Regions from separate parts of the Comamonas sp. A7-5 genome, predicted to be linked through region 1. Evidence: predicted binding sites of a transcription regulator. Region 1 holds the regulator's gene; the other holds the start of a gene.
What was found. The regulator FNR, encoded in region 1, switches genes on or off when oxygen is low (the NO sensors DNR and NnrR bind a similar motif). The targets are predictions, from matches to a motif close to TTGATNNNNATCAA.
Positions count from the first base shown of each region.

Region 2: the regulator FNR is predicted to act here: its motif matches at 2,109-2,122, upstream of AAIL67_RS00360 (universal stress protein).

Region 1 is NZ_JBCPWO010000001.1:433,621-441,140, reverse strand. Features, by position in the region: gene ccoN (cytochrome-c oxidase, cbb3-type subunit I) at 1-128, shown strand, start outside; gene ccoO (cytochrome-c oxidase, cbb3-type subunit II) at 148-780, shown strand; gene AAIL67_RS01990 (CcoQ/FixQ family Cbb3-type cytochrome c oxidase assembly chaperone) at 798-935, shown strand; gene ccoP (cytochrome-c oxidase, cbb3-type subunit III) at 963-1,874, shown strand; gene ccoG (cytochrome c oxidase accessory protein CcoG) at 1,957-3,399, shown strand; gene AAIL67_RS01975 (FixH family protein) at 3,526-3,831, shown strand; gene AAIL67_RS01970 (hypothetical protein) at 4,089-4,352, shown strand; gene fnr (fumarate/nitrate reduction transcriptional regulator Fnr) at 4,416-5,138, opposite strand; gene hemN (oxygen-independent coproporphyrinogen III oxidase) at 5,407-6,789, shown strand; gene AAIL67_RS01955 (sulfite exporter TauE/SafE family protein) at 6,793-7,506, shown strand.
Region 2 is NZ_JBCPWO010000001.1:79,332-86,851, forward strand. Features, by position in the region: gene AAIL67_RS00350 (tripartite tricarboxylate transporter substrate binding protein) at 1-847, shown strand, start outside; gene AAIL67_RS00355 (bacteriohemerythrin) at 933-1,490, shown strand; gene AAIL67_RS00360 (universal stress protein) at 1,558-1,995, opposite strand; gene AAIL67_RS00365 (hypothetical protein) at 2,153-2,626, opposite strand; gene AAIL67_RS00370 (2OG-Fe dioxygenase family protein) at 2,816-3,595, opposite strand; gene pobA (4-hydroxybenzoate 3-monooxygenase) at 3,793-4,968, opposite strand; gene AAIL67_RS00380 (IclR family transcriptional regulator C-terminal domain-containing protein) at 5,150-5,938, shown strand; gene AAIL67_RS00385 (LysR family transcriptional regulator) at 6,084-6,995, opposite strand; gene AAIL67_RS00390 (tripartite tricarboxylate transporter substrate binding protein) at 7,184-7,520, shown strand, end outside.

The DNA.
Region 1 (7,520 bases):
TGATTCGCGTGACTGGCGGTCTGCTGTATCTGGGCGGCATGCTGGTGATGGCATGGAACACCTGGAAGACCGCAATGGCCGGCCGTTCCGTCAAGGTGGCAGTGCCTGCCGTGGTGGCTCACGCCTGAGCATTGAGGAGCAAAAGCAATGTCTGATCAAAATAACGCAGCTCCCAAGAGCTTTTCGCACGAGAAGATCGAGACCAGCAACTTTTTGCTGATCGCGCTGACGCTGTTCGTGCTGACCATTGGCGGCCTGGTCGAAATCGTGCCGCTGTTCTTCCAGAAGTCCACGACCGAAGCCGTGGCGGGTCTCAAGCCCTACACGCCGTTGCAGCTGATGGGGCGCGACGTCTATCTGCGCGAGGGTTGCTACAACTGCCACTCGCAGATGATCCGCCCCTTCCGCGCCGAGACCATGCGCTATGGCCACTACTCGGTGGCTGGCGAGTTCGTCTACGACCACCCGTTCCAGTGGGGCTCCAAGCGTACCGGCCCCGACCTGCATCGCGTGGGCGGCAAGTACAGCGACGAATGGCATCGCATCCACCTGAACAACCCGCGTGACGTGGTGCCCGAGTCCAACATGCCTGCTTACCCCTGGCTGGAAGCCAACAAGGTGGATGACACGGCCGTGGCAACGCGCATGAGCGCGCTGCGCAAGGTGGGCGTGCCGTACACCGATGCGGAAATCGCCGGTGCTCAGGCCGAGGTCAAGGACAAGACGGAGATGGAGGCAGTGATTGCCTATCTGCAGGTCCTTGGTCGCGCCGTCAAGTAAGAGAGAAAGGGCTGGAAATGGATATCACCACCATGCGTATCGTGGCCACGCTGGCATCGCTGGCGTGTTTCGTGGGCATCTGGTGGTGGGCGTATGCCCGCCGCAACCAGGCCCGTTTTGACGAGGCAGCTCAGGTTCCATTCCTGGAAGACTGAGTCTGATCACCACAACGAGAACATCCCATGAGCGATTTCATTAACAATTTCTGGTCGGTGTATGTCGCGGCGATTACGCTGATCGGCATCTTTGGCTGCTTGCTGCTGCTGATTCTGGTGGCCCGCAAGAAGGTCGTTCCCTCGGGCGACAACACCACAGGCCATGTCTGGGACGAAGACCTGCGTGAACTCAACAACCCCATGCCCAAGTGGTGGATGGGTCTGTTCGTGATCACCGTGGTTTTCAGCCTGGGCTATCTTGTGGTCTACCCAGGTCTGGGCGGCTTCGGCGGCAAGCTGGACTGGAGCCAGACCGGCGCCTACGACAAGGAAATGGCCAAGGCCAAGGCGGACCTGGAGCCTCTGTATGCCAAGTTCACCAGCATGCCCACCGAAGAAATGGCCAAGGATCCCCAGGCCATGGCCATTGGCGAGCGTCTGTTCATGAACAACTGTGCGCAATGCCACGGCTCTGACGCTCGCGGCAGCAAGTCCTTCCCGAATCTGGCGGACGGCGACTGGTTGCATGGCGGATCTCCCGAGAAGATCAGGGAGACCATCACCAACGGCCGTATCGGCATGATGCCGCCCATGGCGGCAGCCGTGGGCTCGGCGGAAGATGTGCGCAATGTGGCGCACTATGTGCTGAGCCTGTCGGGCAGCCCTCACGATGCCGTCAAGGCTTCGCAAGGCAAGTCCAAATTCGTGGCCTGTGCGGCTTGTCACGGCATGGACGGCAAGGGCAACCCCGCGCTGGGAGCGCCCAACCTGACCGACGACATCTGGCTGCATGGCTGGGGCGAGGCGGCAATCGTGAACATCGTCAACAACGGCAAGCACAATGAGATGCCTGCCCAGAAAGAGAAGTTGACGGAGGCTCAAATTGCCGTGCTGGCCTCCTATGTCTGGAGTCTTTCGAATACGCAAAACCAGAAGTAATGCGTTTTGAAAAGGCGGTGCCCTGGCACCGCCTTTTTTGCGTTTCAATTTTCAGTAATTACAAAAATATTAAGGAACTGCGATGCCGTGCGATCAGGGGAAGCCCCGAAAAGTCATACCGATCACGCCTGAGCCTCATGAGGGCGGGCCTGAGCTGGTGCCTATGTTCGCTTCCGAGCAAAAAGTGTACTCACGCTCAATCAGTGGCGTGTTCTCACGGTGGCGCTGGGCCATGGTGTTTCTGACCCAGATCGTCTTCTACGGCCTGCCCTGGCTGCAGTGGGGCGAGCGCCAGATGGTGCTGTTCGATCTGGGGGCCCGGCGCTTCTATCTGTTCGGACTGGTGCTGTACCCGCAGGACTTCATCTATCTGACGGGGCTGCTGATCATCAGCGCGCTGGGGCTGTTCCTGTTTACCGCCGTAGCCGGGCGCCTGTGGTGCGGCTTCTCCTGTCCGCAGACGGTCTACACCGAGATCTTCATGTGGATCGAAAGCAAGGTCGAAGGCGATCGCAGTGCCCGCATGCGTATCGACAAGAGCGGCTGGACTTTGGAGAAGATCTGGAAAAAGTCGCTCAAGCAGTTTCTCTGGATCGTTCTGTCTCTTTGGACAGGTTTCACCTTTGTCGGCTACTTCGTGCCCATCCGTGAGTTGGGTGTGGAGCTGATGGCCTTCCAGGGCAACTGGCAGATTTTCTGGGTGGCGTTCTACGGCTTCGCCACCTACGGCAACGCCGGCTATATGCGCGAGCAGGTCTGCAAGTACATGTGTCCCTATGCACGCTTTCAGAGTGCCATGTTCGACAAGGACACCATGATCGTCAGCTACGACGCCGAACGTGGTGAAGCTCGCGGCCCGCGCAAGAAAGACGTTGACTACAAGGCACAGGGCCTGGGGGACTGCATAGATTGCAAGCTTTGCGTTCAGGTCTGCCCCGTGGGTATCGATATCCGCAAAGGACTGCAGTACGAGTGCATTGGCTGCGGTCTGTGCATCGATGCCTGCAACTCCGTGATGGACAAGATGGAGTATCCGCGTGGCCTGATCCGATTGACCACTCAGAATGCCGTAGCCAAGGCCTGGAAGCAGGTGCAGGTGATTCGCCGCATTTTCCGCCCGCGTGTGCTGATCTACTCGGCCGTGCTGGTGGCCCTCAGCGCCGCCATGATCGCCAGTCTGGTGCTGCGCGAGCCGCTCAAGGTCGATGTGATTCGCGACCGTGCTGCGCTTTCGCGCATCGTGGCGGGCGGCAAGCTGGAGAACGTCTACCGTCTGCAGATCATGAACGCCACCGAGTCCGAGCAGCGCTACCGTATCAGCGCCGTAGGCCTGGAGAATCTGGAAGTCGCATCCGAGCAGGAAGTGAGCGTTGGCCCTGCAGAGACACGCGGCATTGCGGTGCGGCTGCAGATTCCGTATGGCTCGGCAACTCCCGGCTCGCACCCCGTACACTTCAATGTGGACGCAGTGACTGCCGGAGCAGGGCGTATTTCCGAGAAGACGGTGTTCCTGGTGCCGCGTTAATGCCAGGTCTTGCCGGTCTTCGTGAGCCATCACGGAGGCCGGACAAGGGCACCGCCAATCGGCAACAATTTATGCCACCCTGCCATGCGTGCCTGGGTGGTCAGAATTTTGGAAAGAGGTTTCATCATGTCGGCAGCACAAGCCAAGGTCTCGCAAACGGCCAAGATCATCCACCCCGAGGACGGCAAGCCCTGGTGGAAGTTTGCCCATGTCTGGCTCATCATCGCCGGCCCGGTGATCGTGGTGATTGCCGGCTTTGTCACCGCATACATCGCACTGAGCAGGCCCGATCCCGTGATTGACCCCGACTACTACCGCCATGGCATGGAAATCAACCAGCGCCTGAGCGAAAGTGAAAAAAGCCTGGCCCCAGCAGTCACCGGCCGCAATCATGCGGCCACGCCAGCCAAGGATCATCCGCTGGATCGCTGAGCGCTCCGGCGCTTGCTTCGCCAAGGTCGCTTTTGCGGCCTTTTTTGTTGCCGATATCAAAATCAGAGCGTGTTGCGCATGCACCGTCTAACGTTGATGTAGAAGTAAATGGTTTTTTGATATTCGGATTGAGAAGGGTGCTACTGAAAAGAGAGTAATTCAGGGTTTCCCGCCACGGTGCATGCCCGCAGTCCTGCATGAACGGTCACCACTGTTGTGCAAAATATGATCAAGCCCACAGCCCAAGGAGAATCAGGATGGATGCTCGACGCTGGATGTGGATTGTCTGGCCGGCCTTTCTGGCGGCGGCAATCATGGAGATGGTGGTTTTTGCCTTTGTGGACCCGCTGGATGTGCACTGGCTGGGCTCCCCACTGGACTGGTCGCGCCAGGCCATCTATACGGTCGCTTTTTTTGCCTTCTGGGTCGTGACGCTGATTGGAGGTGCGATGACGGTGATGCTGGGGCGCTCCGTCAGCGATCTCAATGGCGGCATCGTTTCCGAGCCTCTGCCCGATTAATTCGCACAGATAAAAAAGCCCGCTGTCCGCGGGCTTTGTCTTGAGAGTGTCTGTCGAATCGGTTCAGCTCTGGCATTGCTGGCTGTTGACGATGCGTTTGAGCGCCTCGGTATCCAGGATGCGCAGGTGGCGCTGCTTGACTTCCACGATGCCTTCCTCTGCAAATTTGGAGAAGGTGCGGCTCACGGTCTCGAGCTTGAGGCCCAGGTAACTGCCGATTTCTTCGCGCGTCATGCGCAGCACCAGTTCCGACTTGGAAAAGCCGCGTGCCGACAGGCGCTGGACCAGGTTCAACACAAAGGCCGCCAGGCGCTCTTCGGCACGCATGCTGCCCAGCAGCAGCATCACGCCATGCTCACGCACGATTTCGCGGCTCATGACCTTGTGCACATGGTTTTGCAGGGCCGTGACCTCGCGCGAGAGCTGCTCCAGTTTGTCAAACGGCATGACACAGACCTCGGCATCTTCCAGGGCCACGGCATCACAAGTGTGGTGGTCGTTGACGATGCCGTCCAGACCAATGATTTCGCCAGCCATCTGAAAGCCTGTGACCTGATCGCGTCCGTCTTCGGTGGCCACGCTGGTCTTGAAGAAGCCGGTTCGAATGGCATACAGAGAGGTGAACTCTTCGCCATTGCGAAACAGCAGCCCGCCGCGCTTGACCTTGCGGCGCGTGGCCACAATCTCGTCAATGCGCTCCATTTGTTCATCGTCCAGGCCCATGGGCATGCACAGTTCACGCAGATTGCAGTTGGAGCAGGATGCTTTGATGGTCTGAAGATTCATGGGCTTTTTGCAACGGCGCAGACAGACACAGAGTGGAGAGTCGCGCTGGTCATTGACCTCGTGGTTGAAGATGAGATGGATCAAATTGTCGCAGCACTTGCCTTGAGGTCTCTTGATTTTCATCAAGGACAGGGTGATTGCCTTGGGGCACATTGCCTGTATTCGTTCAAAAACATGCGCTTTTGCCTATTTTGGGCATGATTTTCAGGATCTGATTTCCATTGAAATCTGCTCTATACAGAGTGTGGGCGCACCCTAACTCCCAGTTATGACCGCAGTCACGCCTGAGTTGCTGAGCCGCTTTGATATCCCCGGCCCACGCTACACATCGTTCCCAACAGCCGACCGTTTTGTTGAGGCTTTTGGTGCAGACGACTACATACTGGCACTCAAGCAGCGCAAGACGCATTCTGGCTCGCGTGCTTTGCCCCTGTCCGTTTATGTGCATGTGCCGTTCTGTGAGTCGCTTTGCTATTACTGCGCCTGCAACAAGATCGTGACCAAGCATCACGAGAAGGCTGCCGAGTATCTGGACTACCTGAGCCGCGAGCTGGCCATGCATACCGAGCATTGCGGCAAAGGTCAGCTCGTAAGCCAGCTGCATCTGGGCGGAGGCACACCGACCTTTTTCAGCGATGCCGAGTTGCAGCAGCTGATGGTTTTGATGCGTGAACATTTCAAGCTGGATCCCGCGGGCGAGTACTCCATCGAGGTCGATCCGCGCACCGTCAGCAACGAGCGGCTGAGAGCTCTCAAGGACATGGGGTTCAATCGCCTGAGCTTTGGCGTGCAGGACTTTGATCCCGCGGTGCAGAAAGCGGTGCATCGCGAGCAGCCCGCCGAGCAAGTCTTTTCGTTGGTGGCCGAGGCACGCCGCCTGGGCTTTGTCTCCATCAATGTGGACCTGATCTACGGGCTGCCCAGACAGACGCCCGAGTCTTTTGCGCGCACGCTGGCACAGGTCAATGAGCTGCGCCCCGATCGCATTGCACTGTATGCCTATGCGCATCTGCCCGAGCGCTTCAAGCCGCAAAGGCGCATCGAATCGGCAGACCTGCCTGTGGGGCAGGACAAGCTGAACATGCTCTCCGGCGCAATTGATGCATTCATGGATGGCGGCTATGTCTATGTAGGCATGGACCACTTTGCGCTGCCTGACGACTCTCTGGCCATTGCCAAGCGCCAGGGGCGCCTGCATCGCAACTTTCAGGGCTACAGCACCCAGCCTGATTGCGATCTGATTGCACTGGGCGTATCGGCTATCGGCAAGGTGGGTGCGACCTACAGCCAGAACGTCAAGACTCTTGAAGAGTACTACGATGCCGTCGATGGAGGCATGCTGCCCGTGCAGCGCGGACTGGCGCTTTCGCGTGACGATCTGGTGCGCAGAGCCGTCATCATGTCCATCATGTGCCAGGGCTCCGTCCTGTATGAGCCCATGGAGCAGGCCTGGCTTATCAATTTCCGCGAGTACTTCGCTGCGGAGCTGGATGCGCTGGCAGAGATGCAGCGCAATGGCTTGGTCGAGCTGTCCGTCGAGGGCTTCAAGGTCACTGGCCTGGGCTGGTTTTTTGTGCGCGGAGTAGCCATGCTGTTTGACCGATATTTGCAGGCTGACCGGAACCGCGCCCGCTTTTCGCGCATCATCTAGCGCATGTTGTTTTCGCTGGTCTGGACTGCTTTGATCATGGGGCTCGTGGGTGGGCCCCATTGTCTTGTGATGTGCGCTGCCCCCTGCAGTGTGGTCACAGCAGCGAAGCCTGTCGGCGGCGGGCAGCCAGTTGTCGTGCTCGGCCTGCAAAAACGCCAATGGCTGCGTACCAGCCTGTTTCATCTGGGGCGCATCGCTGCCTATGCCCTGCTGGGCGGGATCGCGGCCGTGGCCATGGAAAGTCTGGCCTGGCTGACCAGTCAGACAACGGCATTGCAGAGACTTTGGACGCTGATGCATGTGGCGGTCATGGCCTGGGGGTTGGCCATGGTGGTGCAGGCGCGGCAGCCAGCCTGGCTGGAGAGGGCGGGGCGTTCCGTCTGGGCCAGGGTTCAGCCCTGGGTCACCGCGCCGGGCGGCAGTCTGGCAGCGGGCTTTGCCTGGGCACTGATGCCTTGTGGTTTGCTGTATTCGGCGGTGTTGGTGGCGGCCTTGAGTGGCGGCGCCTGGCAAGGTGCTTTGTCTATGGCTGCCTTTGCCGTTGGTGGTGCACTGTGGTTGCTGGCGGGGCCCTGGCTGTGGCAACTGGGGCAGTCGCATGTCAATGCATTGCGGGCCAGGTGGGGCACCAGAGTTGCAGGTCTGATGCTGATTGGCGTTGCGAGTTGGGCTTTGTGGATGGACCTGGTCTACAAACCCAGTCTTTGGTGCCGATAAGTCACACAAGAGGG
Region 2 (7,520 bases), 350 kb from region 1:
CACCGACATCCTCTCGCGCGTGATTGCCAGCAAGCTCACCGAAGTCAGCAAATGGACCGTGGTGCCCGACAACCGTGCGGGTGCAGGCGGCACCATCGGCATCACCGAAGCCGTCAAGGCAGCGCCCACGGGCTATGACATGGTGATGGGCCAGAAGGACAATGTGGTCCTTGGCCCCTACCTCTACAAGAACCTGCCCTGGAACCCCAGCAAGGATCTGACCCCTGTGGCTCATGTGGCCTACACCCCCATCGTGATCGCCACGGCCGCCAACTCGCCGTACAAGACGCTGGCCGACGTGGTGGCTGCAGCCAAGAAGAACCCGTCCAAGATCACCTACGGCTCGCCAGGCAACGGCACCAGCATCCACCTGGCCGGCGTGATGCTGGAAAAGGCCTCGGACATTCATCTGACTCACGTGCCCTATAAAGGCTCCAACCCCGCGATGATGGATGCACTGGCCGGCAATGTGGATCTGCTGGTGTCCTCCGTCCCCTCGGCCATAGCCCAGATCAAGGCCGGCAAGCTGCGCGCCATCGCCGTGACCTCGGCAAAGCGCTCGTCCTCGCTGCCAGACACCCCAACACTGGCCGAATCCGGTCTCAAGGGCTTTGATGTAAGTACCTGGTACGGCCTGTTCATGCCCAAGGGCACACCCGCAGCCATCGTGACCAAGGTCAATGTCGAAGTGAACAAGCTGCTGGCCATGCCCGAGGTGCGCGAGGCCATTCTGACCCAAGGCGCCGAGCCCCAGTCCATGAGCGCAGCTAGCTTCGACAAGATGTTCCAGACCGACTTCAAGCAGTCCAAACAGGTTGTCGAATCCTCGGGCGCCAAGATCGAATGACATCCCGACGCGGCGCGCAGGATTCGCGCCGCCCTGCCTGGCGCGGATAGACCTGATCTGAATCAATGCGGCATATGACAGGCTCGTGAATACTTCTCCGGAAACCCTTGAATTTCTGGAGAACATCATGGCATTGCTGGTCTGGGTCCCCGAACTGGACACCGGGATTGCGGAGATCGACCGGCAGCACCGCCGCATCGTCGATTACATCAACCGGCTTTACGAGTTGCGCAGCTCGCCAGATCGCGAAGGGCTGGGCGATGTCATCGGCGAGATGATCGACTACACCGTCTCGCACTTCGTCTTCGAGGAAAGCCTGATCGAGAGCGCCGGCTATATGTTCGCAGGGCCGCACAAAAAAGTGCACGAGCTGTTCACGCGCCGCGTGATCGAGATGCAGACCCGCTTCGATGCGGGTGAGGATGTGGCCGCCGAACTGCATGGCATGCTCTCGCGCTGGCTGTTCAACCACATCCGCAACGAAGACCATGGCTATGTGGACTCGGCCAAGGTCTATCTGCGCATGATGTCCAAAGAGAGCGGACACACGGCAGAAAAAGAACGACTCAAAGCGGAAGTGCTACAGGAGCTGGAATTGCAGCGCAAGAAAAAAGGCTGGCTGGCCCGGCTGCTCAGTCGCTGAGCACCCTTGCTCACAAGAAAAACGGCTCCCTGAGGAGCCGTTGCTTCATGGGGCAGCCGCCTCGCGCTCACTCGCGCACGACCAGCACCGGCACACGCACGGCGCCAAGCACGCGCTGCGTGACGCTGCCCAGCATCAGCTTCTCAAGGCCGCGTCGCCCCTGCGAGCCCATGACGACGAGATCGGCACCCACGCTTTCCATGGTGCGCACAATGCCTTCATGCACCGCATGGCCCTCGCCCACCAGCGTCTTCACGGGCACGCCTGCCTCATCCATGATGGCCTTGACCGCATCCAGGGCGGTGTTGGCTTCGGCGGTGGCCGCGCTCAGATACTGTGACTGGCCGTAGGCAAAGTCGGCGCCCACGCCGGTGAAAGGATAGGGATCGACCACATACACCGCCGTCACGGCGCTGCCGAAGACCTTGGAAAGCTCTGCGGCCTTGTGTGCCGCCAGCATGGAGGGCTTGGAGCCGTCGACCGGAACCAGAATGTGATTGAACATGGACATATGTTTCTCCTTTCAGGTTGCAGGCGACACGGGCCTCAAGCCAGAGGCCCGGGGCAGATGCCGCTCTTGAAATAGCGTTGAGTCTGCCCTCATCATGCCTCAGCGTGCTGACATGAATCAACCCTGAAGTTCACGCTGACTGAGGTCTGGCTCAGATACAGACATGGGCCGTCTGGTATTCGTAGCATTTGTCCAGCAGAGTGTCGGACTTGTCGGTGATCGTGATGCGAGTGCCGTCTGGGCGCAGCAGGGATACATTCTTGAAGGCTGGCTCATGGGGCTTGCTGGGCGCATCGCGGCGCACAGTCCATTCCTCCCGGACGATGCCGCCCGGCATGTCCAACATCACGACGATCCGCTCGGTATCGTCCGAGAGTCGAATGCACTTGGCATCATTGAGCTCGACCACGGCCCCGGCCGGCGCGGCCAGACCGTAAGGGCATTCCTCCACGCCGTGAATCGGTACAGAGGCATCGCCAAGGGTAATCTCAAGGCCATTGCGAAAGTAGATCGTGGGCTCCTTGGTGTAGGCCGCCTGCACCGGACGGTCTTGCGAAGGCTTGCAGGCCGCTACTGTGACAAGAGCGGTCAGCACTGAAATACTAAGGGCGTAAAAGCGATTCATATAAAAAACCACGCTCTGCAAGGCGTGGCGTTGGCCAGCTGATCTGGCTTGTTGGATGCAGGGAAGACTCGATGAGGCGAAAGCTTCGCCGCGACAAGCCTGCATCATGCAGTGTTGATGACGTCACTTTGACGTATTGAGCACGTTACAGTTTTGCTCAAATTTTCCGAACAGAGCCGTCCGGATCAATCAAGCAGCCTGACCCTGCTGCTCCTGAAGCTCGGCACCCTGGAAGTTGCCGCGGCGATAGGTCAGCACCAGGGTGTCGCGCACGCCGCCGTGCTCGACGGGTTGAATCGGCGTGGTCTCATGAATCATGCGCGCATCGTCGAGCAGCATCACCGACCAGGGCTCGGTCAGCGTGAAGCGCTGGCCGTTGGGACCGCTCGCCTCGAAGACGCGGGTCTCGCCCCCTTTGACGCCCTTGCGCCCCACCAGCAGTACGGCAACCAGGTCGACTCCGTCGCGGTGCGCACCTTCGGGCGTGGGCCGGCCGATACCGTCCGTGGTGTCGATGCGGAACTGGTGCGCCTCGACAAACCAGCGCTCATGCAGCTCGTCGGTGCAGAACACCTGATCGGCCAGTTGGCCCAGGGCATTGATCATCGCCAGCCAGGCCGCGCTGGTGGTGGTGCTGTCCTGCATGGGCTCGAACATGCGCTGCATGCCGCCATGCAGAGCGTTGTATTCCACGGGCTGCCAGTGGGCGCGATGAGGCACCTGCTGCACCTGATCGCCTTCGCTGACAAAGCAGGAATGGCGGCGGCGGCGATAGCGGCCTCCATCCTTGAGGAAGGCATCGGGCGGCAGACCCTGCCAGTCCGCATCCATGGCGTGCAGATCGGCCACACTCAGGCCCATCCACTGGGCGAAGTCCTCGGGCTGCAGCACGGCATAGCCGCGCGTGCGCAAGGACTGGGCTGCCTCGGCAGCGGCAATATAGGGAGGGGAAAACATGATGTGCGCCATAAGGTCGGCAAGCTTACTCCTCGCAGGCCCTGCTGGCTTGTGCCTCGGCATCAAAATTTACGCAAGGCAGCATCAACCAAATTGCATGGATGAAAAAATGCCTGCATCGCGCACAGCAATGCAGGCAGAACGCAAGGCGCCGGAATCGGGCACCGGGCCTTCATCACCACCGTGACGAAGGCCAGGCGGTCTGGGGCTTAAACCAGAGGCAGACCCACATAGTTCTCGGCCAGCGAGGTCGAGCCGGCTTCGGAGTGGACGATGTAGTCCAGCTCGGCTTCCTGTACCTTGGTGTTGAACTCGCCCTCACCGGGGAAGTTGTGCAGCATGGAAGTCATCCACCAGGAGAAGCGCTCGGCCTTCCAGACACGGCGCAGGCACTGCTCGGAGTAGCGGTCGATGCCGGCTTCGGACTGCTCCTTGTAGTACTCGACAAAGGCCTGCGACAGATAGCCCACGTCGGAAGCGGCCAGGTTCAGGCCCTTGGCGCCTGTGGGAGGCACGATGTGGGCGGCGTCGCCGGCCAGGAACATGCGGCCGAAGCGCATGGGCTCGGTCACAAAGCTGCGCAGCGGTGCAATGCTTTTTTCCAGCGAGGGGCCGGTCACCAGATTGGCGCGGGCTTCGGGGTCCAGGCGCTTCTTGAGCTCTTCCCAGAACGCTTCGTCGCTCCAGTCCTCGACCTTGTCGGTCAGCGGCACCTGCAGATAGTAGCGGCTACGCGTGGCGCTGCGCTGGCTGCACAGGGCAAAGCCGCGTTCGGTGTTGGCATAGATCAGCTCGTGCGACACGGGCGGCGTATCAGAGAGCAGGCCCAGCCAGCCGAAGGGATAGACCTTCTCGAAGGTCTTGATCTTGTCCTGAGGCGCGCTGGCGCGGCAGATGCCGTGAAAGCCGTCGCAGCCGGCGATGAAGTCGCATTCGATCTCGTGCACCTGGCCGTCTTTTTCGTAACGCACCTTGGGCTTGTCGCTCTCGAAGTCCACGGGCTGCACATGGCTGGCCTCGTAGACCGTGGTCAGGCCCTCCTGGGCGCGCACTTCCATCAGATCGCGGGTCACCTCGGTCTGACCATAGACCATCACGCGCTTGCCGCCGGTCAGGTCATGCAGATTGATGCGGTGGCGCTTGCCCTTGAACAGCAGCTCGATGCCGTCATGAGGCAGACCTTCCTCATTCATGCGCTTGTCGGCACCCGCCTGCTTGAGCAGATCCACCGTCACCTGCTCCAGCACGCCGGCGCGGATGCGGCCCAGCACATAGTCGGCGCTGCGCTGCTCGATGATGATGTTGTCGATGCCCGCCTTGTAGAGCAGTTGCCCCAGCAGCAACCCCGAGGGACCGGCACCGATGATGGCGACTTGTGTACGCATGAATATGACTCCTTGTTATGGCTCAAAAACCTCTCAACCGGCGAGCGTGACGACGCCGGTTGCGCTGTGCAGCAAGACTAAGTTTTGTGCTGCATCAAGACAAAGGAGAGAATCGATGTTTGCGCGATAATCGCACAATGAGAACGATGATCGCGCAAAAACAAGAACGGCGGCCCCTTGCATGAGTGACCCCGGCACCCCTTCCATCGCCCCGGCAGACTTCATTGCCGGCCTGGCCAAGGGCTTGGCTGTACTCGAGAGCTTCGACACCGAACGCCAGCGCCTGAATGCCACCATGGCCGCCGAGCGCGCAGGCATCACGCGCGCTGCCGCCAGGCGCCATCTGCTCACCCTGGCCTATCTCGGCTATCTGGAAACCGATGGCAGCTATTTCTGGCTGGCTCCCAAGGTGCTGCGCCTGTCGGGCAGCTATCTAGCCTCGGCCCGGCTGCCGCGCATCGTGCAACCCGTGCTGCACAGGCTGGCCGCGCAGACCGGGCTGTCCTACTCCTGCGTGGTGCGCGAGGGCCGCGAAGTCGTCATCGTCGCGCGCAGCGCCGTGCATGAAAAAGGCGAGCGTCTGATGGCCCACGGACTGCACCTGGGCACACGCCTTCCGGCGCATGCCACGTCCACCGGCCGGGTGCTGCTGGCCTCGCTCTCAAGCTCGGAGCTTGACGACTGGCTGGCCGCCTATGACCTGCCCAAGCTGACGGCACACACGGTTTCCGATGGTGCGGCGCTAAAGGCCTTGCTCGACGAGGTGCGCCGCCTCGACTACTGCATGGCGCTTGAGGAGCATGAACTGGCCATTCAGGCCGTGGCCGTGCCGCTGCGCAATATGCGCGGACGCACCGTGGCAGCGCTGAATGTGGTGACTTCAGCCAAACGCATGAGCCCGCAAACCATGCAGCAGGAAATACTGCCGTTGCTGCAGGAAGCCGCGAGAACCTTGCGCCCCCAGCTTTGACGCTATTAATATCAAAGCTTATTACGCTTGCCCTTCATCGATTTCAGATAAAAATAAGGTTGAAATCCATATTCAACAAGCACAACCAGCTCCCCTAACAAGAGCATGAACCAGCAGCGGCCATACCCCGGAGCAGGCCAGTCGTTCAGATATGCCCGCTCTCCACCGAGCACACCTGCATGCTGAGGCGGCGCAGCAGCTCGGCCGTGCGGCGCATCAGCGGCGTGGACTTCTTTTTGGCGGGCTGCACCAGGCACAAGGTGCTGACGATATGCGGCGACTTGATGGGCACTTCCACCAGCGCAGCATCCGTGGCATGACTGTGCATGGCGCTATCGGTCAGCGCCGCATAGCCATAGCCGCCGCGCACCAGATCGAGAATGGCGGGCACGCTGGAAACCTCCCAGACCACATTGAGCTTGACCTGAGACAGCGTGGCCTGGGCCTCCATCAGCTTGCGGAAAATCTGCCCGTGCTGGGGCATGATCAACGGGAACTCGGCCAGATGCTCGAACGGAATGCTGGTGCGCCCTGCCAGCGTGCTGGCCGGGCCGATCAGGCACAGGCGCTCTTCGAGCACGGGCGAGACCTCGATCTGCGGGTGCGGCTCCGGCGTGTAGACCAGGCCCAGATCCATGCGCCCCGAAGTCAGCCACTCCGAGATATTCATCGAAAAACCTTCGACCACCGCCAGCCTGGCCTTGGGCATTTCGCGACTGAAGCCGTCGATCAGGGGCAAGGTCAGGCGCCGCGCCAGGCTCGGCGGCAAGCCGACCGTGATACGCCCCACGGGCTCGTCGCGCTGACTGCCCAGGTCTTCCTTGGCCATGGCCACGCGCTGCATGATGGCGTGACCATGCTCGAGCAACCGGCGCCCCGCATCGGTCAGCGTCACGCCGCGCCCGGTGCGGATCAGCAGGGTCTCGCGCAACTCTGTTTCAAGGGCCCGCACCTGACGGCTGAGCGCCGGCTGGGCAGTGTCCAGCAGTACCGCAGCCTTGCTGAAGCTCCCCACTTCGGCCACCCGAACAAAGGTCTCTATCTGCTGCAGATTCATGCTCACACCTTTCAAAACAAGCTATGCTATTTTGCTATAGCTGCTAGCCTCAGCTAGACCTAGGTGTTTATGACCCAAGTGACACAATGTAATCAACTGGGCCTGAATATCTAAAAATAACAGCCGACGATATCAACAATGCGTGGTCCACACGCAATTCATCATCGACATCCTTCCAGGGAGACAAAATGACCCATAAGCTCAATATGAGCCGTCGCCAAGCTGCATTCGCACTCGGCGCCATTGCCGCAGCCGTGGCAGCCCCCTCTTTCGCCCAGAGCGACAAGTGGCCCACCAAGTCCTCTCGCATCATCAACCCCTTCCCCGTAGGCGGTGGCCCCGATGGCCTGTCGCGCCTGGTGGCCGACAAGCTGGGCCGCGCCTGGGGTCAGCCCGTGGTGGTGGAAAATCGTCCCGGCGGCAACGGCTTCATCGCCATCAGCGAATTCAAGCGCGGCGCAACCGACGGCACGGACATGATCCAGTTGGATAACGTCCATATCGCCGCCTACCCCCATCTGTTCA